Linked DNA regions of Limibacter armeniacum. Each later gene encodes a partner of the first gene's protein in a complex. Links are inferred from orthologs where the notes say so. Each region holds a gene or a part of one and is shown on either strand. Other genes may lie near its edges.

Region 1 (8,322 bases):
AAAATGACAAAAACACTATTGACAAATGCTGCTGCCGACAAGGATAGTGTATTGTAATGACCGATCATTACGTTATCGGCAACGTTTGTCAGGGTTTGCCCTGCTTGGGAAATTACAACTGGTATTGCCAGCTTGAGGTTATCCCTGTAATGTGCTACATACTTTCTTAAAGACATATATTTCTATCTGATGCACAGCTTGTCAATGTACAAACTGTTTGGTTTTTCTTTAACTTGCTACCTGAAATGTTTAGGTAGATGAGGATCTGAAAATCATGAAAAAACTGAAAGAGATTTACTTGAAATACAAACCCTATATCAGGATAGACCTACTGATGTACTTCATAATGATTTTGACCATCATTATTTATGTGACAGTAGTATCCATGTCGAGATAAATAAAGGCATAAGAAAAGCCCCACACTTCATAGGAGGAAGTGTGGGGCTTTATTTCAGCCAGCTTTATGTGATGCTATTTCAGTATAAAGCTTCCTTCTCCCATTTTATGTCCACCACTGTATAGTTCGGCAGTGTATTTTCCTTTTTTGAGGTCTCCTTCTTTTGTGTAGTTGAAGATTACCTCCTGAGTAGAGTTGTCAAACAAGATTTCCTGCTTGGCAGTATAGAAAATCTCTTCTTCGTTATACTCAAACGTACCAGAGCCTGCTGAAACATTGTAAAGCGTAGCTCCTTCCGGCTCAATCAGTCTTAGCATGATTGACTTGGCACCAATTGGTGTAAGTGGGTTCGAGTCGATATTGAATCTGATGCGCAACTGATCCAGACGGCGTTCTTTGAACTCAGTGTCTTCTTTCACTCGACCACTCCTGCTAACCTGTTCAAACTTGAGGTTGATAGCTTTTAAAGCTGAAGCCACATTGATCTTTTTGCTCATGACTTGCTTTTCCTGCTTCAGGTTACTGACCTCATCTTTGAGAGTATTCTTTTCCTTTTTCAGTGAAATTGTCTGATCCAATAGAGTGGCATTCACATCGTTTAATCGGGCAATTTCAGCATCTTTATTTTTAAGTAAAGTCTCGTATACCTCTACCTTGTCTTTGATTTCCAAGTAGCGGTTTTGAGCTATATTTTTAGATGTTTTCAACTCCTGTTTTTCCTTCTCCAATTCTGCTTTGATAGCCAACAGTGAATCAACATTCTCATTCAGTTGTTGAAGTTCAAGGATTTTCTGATCCAACTGCGTTGATATAGAGTCAAGTTTTGCGTAGGTCGTAACCAATTCCAATTCCTTGTTCTCAAGCAGCTCTTGGTTTTTTTGGCTCGAACGGTGGTTCAGGTACCACTGCAAGCCATTGAGTAAAACCAGTATCACTATCAGGGCAAGCAAAAGGTTGGTTTTGTTATTTTGTTTTTGTTGTATTTCTGTCATATTTCTACTGTAGTTTATTGTACCCTTTGCGTTAGTTTTTTAGTTTATTGTAGCAAATATTCTTTTGAAGGCAAAGATATGTATTTCTGACCATAACAAATGAACCCTTTGCCATATAATCTTATGGTAAGGTTAGTCACAATATGTATATAAATTTGAGTGAAAACACTGTTTGTGAGTAACTAAAGCCTTATTTTCCTAATATTCATCTACTGAAACATTCATGCTTAATTGAAAACAGTTTTGAATTATTTGGATAATAAAATTCAATTTACGTCTAAAAGCGTAAAGGCATTCAAAAAATACCTCAATTTGTCTGAACTTATCTGAAAATACCTTCAAGTATCATCCCATTTCAAAATAATACTTTCCTGACAGCACTCATTGAAAGTGCTGAAGCCCATAATAACCCAATCATGAGTAACGGTGTACCATTCAGAATCATAAGTAGCGGAGAGCTTGATCGACTTCGCTTAGAAATATCACAGCAGGAGAAACAGTTGTCGGCGGTAGAAGAGTTTGTCCATAATATAGCTCAAAATGAATTTGAAGTTCCATTCAAAGGAGGTTCCTCAACGCCAATTGCAACAGTCCTAAACTCCATGAAAGAGAAGGTTCAATACATAATGTTGGCCGAAGAGAGAAGACAGTGGACTATTGAAGGGATATCAGGGTTTGATGCTATCACGCGTAATAATCAGTCGAATGTAAAAGACCTTTGTGATAAAGCTCTGTATTATATTGTCCGTTATTTGAAGGTTAATCAAGGGGGGCTGTTTGTTGTGTATGGAGAAGGTGAGGATGATATACACTTGGAACTACAGTCTTGTTATGCATATGAGCGAAAAAAGTACCGAGAGAAAAAGGTCTATCCGCAAGAGGGAATTGTAGGGCAGGTGTTTGTGGAAAAGTCGCCACTTTACATGACAGAGGTTCCTCAAAACTATGTGTTTATCACCTCAGGCTTAGGCAAGGCTACACCAAGTTGCATTTTTGTGGTTCCGATTACAGTTAATGATCAGGTATATGGTGTGTTGGAATTAGCATCTTTCAAAGAATTTGAGGCTTTTGAAAAAGAGTTTATCATGAAGATGTGTGAGAATTTTGGTAGTACATTGGCCTTTGTGAAAAAGGCTGAGCAAACCAATATGCTGTTGGAGGAAACACAACGGCAAACAAAAAAGATGTCCCTTCAGGAAGAGATGATGCGTAAGCACGTGGAAGAGTTGAGGCTAACACAAGAGGCTATGCTTAATAAGCAAAAAGAGGTTGAGAGTGCAAATGAAAAATTGCGTAGAAATGAAGAGGTACTGAAAAAGGCATATGAGTCATCCAAACAGACCGAAACACTTCTCAAGAAACAAAACAGGAAGCTGGAAGAACAGGAGGTGCTGCATCAGAAGCATATGGAAGAGGAGAAGGAAGGCAAGGCTCTTATGTTGAAAAAACAAGAAGAGCTTGAGTTGCTTGTCAGAAAAATGGAAAATCAGGAGATGGTCATGAAGATCGCATTGAAGACCGCTCGTCAGAGAGAAGAGAAGTATAGATCGACGATCAATGAGCAGGAAAAAGAAATCAAACGACTGAAAGAAGAACTGGATAAGTATCACTCATAATAAATTAAAGATCAAGATTGTGAGTGGACGTTAATGGAGCTTGGAATAGTCTAAAAATGGTGGTTGAACGACGCTGTACAGGAATAAATGTACAGATATCGTTTAGCCACCATTTTTGTTGTCAAACCTTTGACATTTTTGTCTTATTTTTGCCTTTTAGAAAAAATCAGGGCGCAATTGCGCTATTTTTATAATTTGATGTGTAATTGGAGCACATCTGAATAAAAGAGAAAAGGGAAAAATGAAAATATCACTTGATTGGCTGAAAGAGTTTATTAACATCAACGAGTCTGCCGAAGAGATTTCTCACCAACTGACTATGTCGGGCCTTGAAGTAGAAGGTATTGAGGAGTTTGAATCGATTAAGGGAGGACTCCAAGGGCTGGTCATTGGTGAAGTCCTTGAATGCGGTAAACACCCTGATGCAGACAAACTGAGCCTTACTAAGGTGGATACAGGTGCTGAGGAGCCTGTGCAGATTGTTTGTGGTGCACCGAATGTAGCAGCTGGACAGAAAGTAGTAGTAGCAACTGTAGGGGCTATGCTTTATCCAGGAGAGGGTGAGCCATTCAAAATCAAGAAAGGAAAAATCAGGGGAGAAGTATCATTGGGAATGATCTGTGCCGAAGATGAAATCGGTTTGGGTGCTTCGCATGATGGCATTATGGTATTGGATACCGATTTGCCAAACGGTACACCTGCTGCAGAATATTTTCAGATCAAATCTGATCAGGTCTTTGAAATAGGTCTAACACCAAACCGTATTGATGGCGCGTCTCATTATGGCGTAGCGCGTGATTTGAAGGTGTTATTGGATAGGGATATCAAATTCCCAGAAACGGATGATCTGAAAGTAGCTAACCTGTCTCGTACAATTACTGTTGAAGTTCAGGACGCCGAGGCTTGTCCAAGATATACAGGTCTGACGATTTCTGGTTTGAAAGTAGCAGAGTCTCCAACTTGGTTGAAAAACCGTTTGGAAGCTATTGGTTTAGCTCCAATTAACAATGTAGTGGATGCAACCAACTACATTCTTCATGGTTTGGGACAACCACTTCATGCCTTTGATGCAGATAAGGTGACTGGTGACAAGATTATTGTGAAGCGTGCAAACGCAGGACAGAAATTTGTGACACTGGATGAAGCAGAGCGTACTTTGACTGCTCAAGACCTGATGATCTGTAATACTGAAGAGCCAATGTGTATTGCAGGAGTATTCGGTGGTATTGCTTCGGGGGTTTCAGACCAAACAACTAGCATCTTCTTGGAAAGTGCCTACTTTGCTGCGGATGTGATCAGAAGTACTTCACAGCACCATTCCATCAAAACGGATTCATCATTCCGCTTTGAGCGTGGTACAGACCCTAACATGCCTGTAAGGGCATTGAAGGTAGCTGCTAAACTAATCACAGAGTTGGCTGGTGGAGAAGTGACTTCTGAGATTGTTGACATTTACCCAAACCCTGCTCAACCGTTTGAGGTTAGCGTAAAATATAAGCATGTTGACCGTTTGATCGGAAAGCATATTGAGCCTGCAAAAGTTCGTGAGATTCTTGAAGGTCTTGAAATGGAATTCTTGTCAGACTCAGAAGAAAGCTTCACAGTAGCAGTTCCTCCATACAGAGTAGACGTTACAAGAGAGGCAGATGTAATTGAGGAGATTCTACGTATCTACGGTTTCAATAACGTAGAACTGGCAGAGGACTTGTCTGCTGATTACTTGGCTCACTTCCCTAAAAAGGATAGCGACCTGCTGTTGAGTAAGCTGAAGTCAATGTTGGCGGCTACTGGTGCCAATGAGATCATGACAAACTCACTGACGTCAAGTGAATATGTGAAACTGGTCAATAGCATCCGTGACGAAGAAAACGTTCAAATCTTGAATGTACTAAGTGCAGATTTGGATGTAATGCGTCAATCATTGCTGTTTACAGGATTGGAGTCTATAGCACATAATATCAATAGACAGCAGCGTAACCTGAAAATGTTTGAGTACGGCAAGGTTTACCGCAAGGTAGAAGACAAGTACGAAGAAGATAACAGGCTGTCAATTTTTGTTACAGGTGATCAAAATGACGAAAGCTGGAGAAGAAAGACAGGCAAGTCTCAATTCCATGACCTTGTTTCATTGGTGGATCGTGTATTCCAATTCCTGAATATTAATAAGTTTGAGCAAGATTCAGTTGAGTCAGACCTGTTTGCTTATGGATTGTCATACAAGTCAGGAGACAAGGTGTTGGCTAACGTAGGAATGGTAAATCCTAAACTTCAGAAGAAAGCAGGGGTGAAGCAGACTGTTTTCTTTGCGGAGTTTGATTGGGATTTGTTAGTAAAACGCTATAAGCAGGATGTTACTTTCAAGGAAATTCCTAAATTCCCAGAAGTAAGAAGAGACCTTTCACTTGTTTTGGACGAGAATGTCACTTTTGCCTCTGTTAAAGGATTGGCATTGAAGGCTGAACGTAAGCTGCTTAAGCATGTCAATGTATTTGATGTGTATAAAGGAGAAAACTTGGGTGAAGGCAAAAAGTCTTATTCAGTAAGCTTTACGTTGCTGGATGAGCAAAAAACCTTGACTGATAAGGTGATCGACAAAACCATGCAAAGGCTGATTACAGCTTTTGAAAATGACTTGGGAGCGATCATCCGTAAATAAATTTCACTATGGCAAGCAGCAGGGATTCCTGCTGCTTGTTTGTTCGTTTTTCAGACTGTGATTATGAGCAAACTTTCGACTAACATTTCTGTACTGGAAACCAATATTCGCACATTGCTGCAAGAATTGACTGAAACCCGTGTTCATAATGAAAATAACATAAGGCAGCGTCAGCTAATGGAAACACAGTTGGCAGAGGCAATGGAGCAGCTGCAACAGATGCAAGCGCATAATGATGAGCTTCAGAGAATGTTGGATACCCGTACTGAACAGCTAAGTGACCTGAAACAAACATTTTGGGAGGTTAATGCGAAGTTGCAGGAGAAAGTAGCGATTGTTACAGCTTTGAATGAGGAGATAGAGGCGTTGCTTGAAAAAAGTCAGGAGAAGGAAAAACAAATTGAGGAACTTAAGCAGGCTTGTAGTGAAGCATCTTCTGTGAAACAAGAACTGGAGCTGCACCTTGAGCAGCAGGAGTACACACTCACCACTCAGGAAGTACAGATGAACCAACTGAAGGAAAAGCTTGAAAATCAACTGAAGCAGCTTGAGGAACTAGAATTTGAAAGAGATTTGTTGCAGGAAGAACTGACTAGTAATAAAGGCAATTGAGGAGGGGAAGTACCACTAAAATTGGATGTAGGATAGGTGAAATTTAAAGGTTCCGAGATATAAAATTGAAGAAAGAACAGGAACCCACTAAAAAATTATCTATTTTTCATATCAATTGAAATTTGCTAGAATTGTAACTAATCGGCAGAGGGGAAGCTTAAGGAAAAGTCGGTAAGTGAAAGTTAGTGGGGAATAGAAATGCTACTGGTATCATTTGTTGTAGGTATCAGTTAGAGTGCAAAATATTTCTATGAAAAGTCAGATTAAAATAAAAATATGTGAACGGGAATATACGTTGATTGCCGATGCTCAGGAAGAGAAACTCCTGAGGAAGGCTGCGTATACCTTGAACGAAAAAATTGAGCTGAAACGCAAACGTTTGGGCATTGCTAGTACTGCGGATCTCTTGGCCATGACTGCTTTCGATATTTTGGTTGAAAGTATGGGACGGGCTGAAGAGGAAGCCGAAGCAGTTGCAATGCTGAGCGGGCTGAACAGCCTGATTTTGTCTGGTCTGAATACCAGCGGACAGGAAAACCCAGAAATCTGAACTTGCCTACTTGCTTTTAAATATTGCTTCCTTAAGAATCTGTATAAAGCAAACTTACCCGAAGCCAGATTTTATAGATGGTAACCTTGCATTAAATATGATGCGAGGTATTTCAAAACTGGTGTAAACATGATGGAAGTTGTAGTAACAGCAGTAGTTGCCCTGATTATAGGGGTAGTTATTGGCAGATATTTACTGATGCTTGTGTTCAAGCAAATGGAGACGGATGCTCGTCAAAAAGCAGAGAGGCTTATCGAGGACGCTAAGAGTGATGCAGAAGCCAATAAGCGAAGCAAGATACTGGAGGCAAAGGAGAAATACCTGAAGATGAAGTCTGACTTTGATAGTGATGTTGCAAAGCGTAAAAACCAACTCAGTGTTAATGAAAACAGACTGAAACAGTACGAAAATAAACTGAAGCAGAACGAAGCGAAACTGAAGCAGAAGGAAGCTCAGCTGGCAAAGCAATCAGAGCAACTGAAGAAGCAGAATACAGAGTTGGAGGATCGTTTCAATGAAGTAGCAGATCAAAAGCAATTAGCTATAAAGGCAAAGGACGAGGCTGAAGTGTTGCGTCAGGAGCAGGTTTCCAAACTGGAAAAGATTGCAAACCTAAAAGCAGACGAAGCAAGAGAGCAGTTGGTAGAAGCGTTGCAGGACGAGGCACGTACCAAAGCATCAATCCATATTAAGAACATTATGGAAGAAGCAAAGCTTACTGCAACCAAAGAAGCTAAGAAAACGATCATTACGACAATTCAACGTACGGCTGCAGAGCATGCGATTGAAAACTGTGTATCAGTATTCAACCTTGAAAATGATGATTTGAAAGGTAAAATCATCGGTCGTGAAGGTAGAAATATCCGTGCACTGGAAGCCTCTACAGGAGTGGAGATTATTGTGGACGATACACCGGAAGCGATTATCATTTCTGGATTTGATCCTGTAAGAAGGGAAATCGCAAGAGTTTCACTTCAGCGTTTGGTAGCGGATGGACGTATTCACCCTGCAAGAATCGAGGAAGTAGTAACCAAGACTCGTAAGAGTATTGAAGAGGAAATCGTTGAGTTGGGTGAAAGAACAGTGATCGACCTAGGTATTCACGGATTGCACCCTGAGCTGATCAAGATGGTTGGTAGAATGCGTTTCCGTTCATCTTATGGTCAGAACCTGTTACAGCACTCACGTGAAGTAGCCAAGCTTGCAGCATCAATGGCTTCTGAGCTAGGGCTGAATGCAAAACAGGCTAAGCGTGCGGGACTATTGCATGATATTGGTAAAGTATGGCCAGAAGAGCCAGAAGTACCTCACGCAATCTTGGGTATGAACTTGGCAAAGAAATACGGAGAGCATCCTGATGTATGTAATGCGATTGGAGCTCACCATGATGAAGTCGAAATGACGACACTAATTTCTCCAATTGTTCAGGCATGTGATGCAATCAGTGGTTCTCGTCCTGGAGCTAGACGTGAGATGATGGAATCTTATATCAAGCGATT
Region 2 (5,291 bases), 870 kb from region 1 along the record:
ACAACAAATAACTGAAACCAAAGCATTGTCGTACTTTGGTTTCGGTTGGTAATTATCAATACTAACTAAGACTATGACATCAGCAAACGTTATCCTGACACACAATCAGATAATCCAGAAGATACGTCGGATTGCTTTTGAAATTTATGAGCAAAACTTTGATGAAGCCGAAGTGGTTTTTGCAGGTATTGTAGGAACTGGGTATCGCATGGCGCAACTGTTGGAAGAGCAATACAGACAGGTGTCTACCATGAATACACAATTGGTAAAAGTGACTATTGACAAGAAGGCTCCTCTACAAACCTTTATAGAACTGGATTGTGAACTTGAGTCATTGGAAGGAAAGGTTATTGTAATGGTGGATGATGTATTGAATACAGGAAAAACCATTGCATACAGTATGAAGCCTTTCTTGAATATCCGTGTAAGTAAACTGCAAGTGGCCGTGATGGTAGACCGTAGTTACAGAAGGTTCCCTGTATTTGTTGATTACATGGGGTATGAGTTGTCAACTACAGTCAATGAACATGTAGAAGTACAACTGGATGATGAAAATAACTATCAGGTAACGCTTACCTAGGACTCAATTTTACAAAAAAGACATAAGAGCAAGTTGATAACCTTTCATCTTGGGGCTTAAATCTTTTGTCTGATGGTTTTGCTTTCTGAATTATGAAATGAAATCATTAAATTTGCTTCGTTTCATAAAAAATTGAACTTAAAGAAGTAGCAGGAGAACAGGATATTAGCTTGTTTCGATTGCTTAAAAATAATCATAACTATGCTTGAGCAGGTAGAAAAGATAGCGAAGGAAATAGAAAACACCGAAGTAAAGCTGAAAGAGGAACTGGAAGCTTTCCGTTTGAAATTTGTAAGCAACAAAGGTGTGATCGGAGAACTTTTTGGTAAGATGAAGGAAATTGAACCTGATCAGCGAAAAGAATTCGGTCAGCAAATCAATGCCTTGAAAAACGCTGCTCAAGCCAAGTTCAAGGAGTTGCAGGATACGTTCGAAAATCAGGCAATGCAGAACATCAAGCATGATGACTTGACGCTTCCAAGCATTCCAAACGAATTGGGTACGATCCATCCACTTACAAAAGTAAGAGAGGATATCATTAGAATCTTTGAAAGAATTGGCTTCAACCTTTCAGAGGGACCTGAAATCGAGGATGATTGGCACAACTTCTCAGCATTGAACTTCCCGCCGAACCACCCGGCAAGAGAAATGCAGGATACGTTCTTTGTAGAAAAAGATCCTGATATTGCTTTGCGTACACACACTTCGTCTGTACAGGTACGTGTAATGGAGAATCAAGAGCCTCCAATCAGAACACTATCACCAGGACGTGTATACCGTAACGAAACTATTTCGGCAAGAGCGCACTGTATGTTCCACCAGATTGAGGGACTTTATATCAATGAGAATGTAAGCTTCAAGGATATGAAGGATACATTGTACTACTTTGCCAAAGAGTTTTTCGGAGCAGATACAAAAATCCGTTTGCGTCCTTCTTACTTCCCATTTACTGAGCCAAGTGCTGAAATTGATATCAGCTGTTCAGTATGTCATGGCAAAGGCTGTAACATCTGTAAGTACTCAGGTTGGGTAGAAATTGGAGGTTGTGGTATGGTAGACCCTAACGTATTGAAAGCCTCAGGCATTGATCCTGAAAAATATACAGGTTTTGCATTTGGTATGGGAGTGGAGCGTATGGCACTTCTGAAATATGGAATTAACGACTTACGTCTGTTTACAGAGAATGATGTACGATTCTTACGTCAGTTCTCATCTATATAACGCAGATGAAAAACATAATAAAGAAGCCGGAGGATCAATAATCCTTCGGCTTTTTTATGTTTAAAGAGAAAGGAATCCTTTATAGTGAGTAATCAATCACTTAACCTTGTTCATAAAGTGTACATTTTATTAAATTGCCCCGCTAACCAAATTCCGGCTGCTGTACGGCTTCCGGATTTCGATGATAACATAAGTGACTTTTTGGATGAAACTTATTGAGATAACTAACAAAGAACTGATCAAGGAATTTCTGGAATTTCCAGTAAGACTGTACAAAGACGATCCTAACTATATACGTCCATTGGATAAAGATGTAGAATCGGTCTTTGACCTTGAACAGAATAAATTATTTAAAAGGGGTGGTAAGGCAATCAGATGGATACTTAAGAATGGTACAGGCAAGACAATAGGTAGAGTAGCTGCCTATATCAACCCAATGACAGTGAATAAGGATGAGTCATTGCCCACCGGAAGTATGGGATTTTTTGACTGTATCAATGACCAGCAAGCAGCGAATATGTTGTTTGATACCTGCAAGAACTGGCTAATGGAACAGGGAGTTGAAGCGATGGATGGTCCTGTTAATTTAGGAGACCGTGACAAATGGTGGGGGTGTTTGGCTGAAGGCTACACAGAACCTAACTACTGTATGCATTATAACTTTCCATACTATAATGACCTGTATCAGAACTATGGGTTTGGTGTATTCTTCAAACAATACACTTATCACCGTCTAGTACCAGATACATTGGATGAAAAGCTCATCAATAAAGGGGAGGTTATCTATAATAACCCTGATTATCACTTTGAACATATGAAGATCAGTAACCTGATGAAGTATGCAAAAGACTTTTCAGTGATATATACCAAGGCATGGACAAAGCATGAAGGTGTAAAGGGAATTGATGAGAAACAGGCTGCCAAGATTTTCAAAACGATGAAGCCTATCCTAGATGAAGAGATTGCATGGTTTGGATACTACAAAGACGAACCAGTAGCATTTTATCTTCAGATTCCTGAAATGAACCAGATTATTCGAAATATCAAGGATGGTAAGTTTGGGGTCTGGAATAAGCTGAAAATGTTTTACCATGTAAAAAGGAAGACGAGCAGAAAGCTTTTCGGACTTGTGTTTGGTGTAGTACCTGAGCATCAGCGTAAAGGAGTTGAAGCAGGAATTATTTTGGCCTACTCAAATTTCATTCAGGAAAAGCTGAAAAAGCAAGGGAAAGCAAGTGATGATCCAGCTTTTGTACACAAAGGCTATCATTACAATGAATTGGAGATGAACTGGATTGGAGACTTTAATCCTAAAATGATGCGAACAGCAGAGTTAATTGGTGGGAAAATCTTCAAGACACATATTACATACCGCAAACTCTTCGATGAAACGAGAGAGTTTAAGAGAATGACCATTATCGATTAAGGTAATACTGAATCAAGATATATGGCTGAGGGATTATCCTTCAGCCATTTGTTTTTCAGCAGTATAATAGGCTAACCACTTTTTCTGATTCATAAGGTAGTCAGATTTGTCATAAACAGTGGAAGCCATTACTAGAAGTACTGCACCGTTTGAATATCGGATAGTTCTCCATACAAAAGGAGGTAAGTAGAGTGCCTTTTGGGGATTGTCCAAAACAAAAGAGACGGTATTGCCTTCTGTGTTACTGGTTTCAACAGTAATACTGCCATTTACACAGACTAGTAATTCCTGAGTCGTTTTGTGGGCGTGGTTGCCACGCGTATGTGATTCGGGGGTATTATATGTCCAAAAAGTGCGCTTCACCTCAAACGGAATAAGTTCGTGATGTTCAGCAATAGTAACATAACCTGTTTCAGGCTCGCCTTTTTCGCAGAGTGAAATGATATAGGGCTGGTCAAATCCTTTCATACTTTCAATATATCAATAGATTGGCGAAGATAACGATTCTTTTATTACGGTCTTATCACACCCTGATGTCTAATATCTAATATCTTAAATGTACCTTTGTAAATAAGCAAAACTAATAGATTAACATACCCTTCTGAATACAAATAAACTATGGTTTCAAATAAAGAAATAGCAAAAGTTATCAAGTCAGCAGCTTCTTTGATGGAAGTACATGGTGCTAATGCTTTCAAAACGCGTGCATATTCCTCTGCCGTATTTAATATTGAAAAATCAGAAGAAGCATTGGGTGGAAAATCTTCTGATGAGCTTCAGGAATTGGGCTTTTCCAAAAGCATGGCAGAGAAAATTGTAGAAATATCTGGCACAGGATCGTTTGCTGATTTTGATAAACTATTGGAAGAAACTCCAGAAGGGGTTGTCAAAATGCTTGAGATCAAAGGTATTGGAGGTAAGAAAATTGCCACAATCTGGAAAGAACTTGAGATCGAAACCATAGAGGCTTTGGAGAAGGCTTGCCGTGAAAATAAGGTGCAGGCTTTAAAAGGATTTGGTGCCAAGACTGAACAGACAATTCTTGAGCAGATCCAATTTCTGGAAGAAAACAAAGGGAAGCTGTACTATGCTGAAGCTGAACCTTTAGCCCAAAGCTTTGTGGAATATTTGCAGCAGGCAGGTTTTTCATTAGTAGAGGCAAGCGGTGAAGTACGACGAAAGATGGAAATTGTAGAGACTCTTCAGTGGGTCGTGGCAACGGATGATTTTTCAAAACTTAAAAATGAATTGGTGAATATCCCTGATTGGGAATATCACGAGAAGGACTCAGGACCTAATGTTTGGAGAGGTGAGATTACGGATTTAGGAATGCCTGTTGAGGTGAAAATTGCCAAGGAACAGGATTTTGCTAAAACATTATTGCTTAATTCTTGCGATGGAAAACACCTTTCATTGGTTGGAGAAAAAGGAAAAATACTTTCTGAAATAGTGAGAACAACTTCCCAATCAAGTGAGGAGGCTTACTATGAAGTGGCTGGGTTGCCATTCTTTCCTCCTGAGATGAGAGATGGTTTTTTTGAAAGAGAATTACTCCAAAATGGAGGAGTACCTGAGCTGGTTAAGATGGAAGACTTGAAAGGAATCTTGCATAACCACTCTACTTACTCTGATGGAAAACACACATTAGAGGAAATGGCACGCCACTGTAAGGAGTTAGGTTATGATTACTTAGGTATTACGGATCACTCCAAATCAGCATTTTATGCTAATGGCTTGAATGAAGATCGTATTAGGCAACAACATGCTGAAATTGATGAACTGAACAAGCAACTGGCTCCATTTAAAATCTTTAAGGGGATTGAATCTGATATTTTGAATGATGGGAGTTTGGACTATTCAGATGATGTCTTGGCAAGCTTTGATTTTATCATAGCCTCAATTCATTCTAATCTGAAGATGGATAAAAAGAAGGCAACAGACCGATTACTTAAAGCTATTGCCAATCCATATACCACAATGCTGGGACATCCGACGGGAAGACTTTTATTAAAACGAGAAGGCTATCCAATAGATCATAAAATGGTAATAGATGCCTGTGCAGAA

What was found. The genes of interacting proteins can lie anywhere in the genome.
Region 2: the proteins of pheT (region 1) and pheS are in contact, whole or in part, in a crystal structure (PDB 6P24), measured with the Escherichia coli proteins. The link is inferred for Limibacter armeniacum from one-to-one orthologs.

What each region holds. Positions count from the first base shown.
Region 1 is NZ_JBAJNO010000009.1:1,865,130-1,873,451, reverse strand. Bases 2,886-5,953 are described here. They hold pheT (phenylalanine--tRNA ligase subunit beta), read left to right. Parts: upstream 2,886-3,246; coding sequence 3,247-5,661; downstream 5,662-5,953. Other genes in these bases: V6R21_RS25630 (hypothetical protein), read left to right, coding at 5,725-5,953; V6R21_RS25640 (GAF domain-containing protein), read left to right, coding at 2,886-3,005. Also shown: V6R21_RS25655 (MATE family efflux transporter), read right to left, coding at 1-176; V6R21_RS25650 (hypothetical protein), read left to right, coding at 275-397; V6R21_RS25645 (chromosome segregation protein SMC), read right to left, coding at 472-1,389; more of V6R21_RS25640, read left to right, coding at 1,806-2,885; more of V6R21_RS25630, read left to right, coding at 5,954-6,273; V6R21_RS25625 (cell division protein ZapA), read left to right, coding at 6,524-6,823; rny (ribonuclease Y), read left to right, coding at 6,953-8,322.
Region 2 is NZ_JBAJNO010000009.1:2,733,655-2,738,945, forward strand. The notes cover bases 1-2,791. They hold pheS (phenylalanine--tRNA ligase subunit alpha), read left to right. Parts: upstream 1-781; coding sequence 782-1,801; downstream 1,802-2,791. Other genes in these bases: V6R21_RS29160 (phosphoribosyltransferase family protein), read left to right, coding at 74-580; V6R21_RS29170 (hypothetical protein), read left to right, coding at 2,007-2,791. Outside these bases: more of V6R21_RS29170, read left to right, coding at 2,792-3,227; V6R21_RS29175 (sugar 3,4-ketoisomerase), read right to left, coding at 3,261-3,695; DNA polymerase/3'-5' exonuclease PolX, read left to right, coding at 3,846-5,291.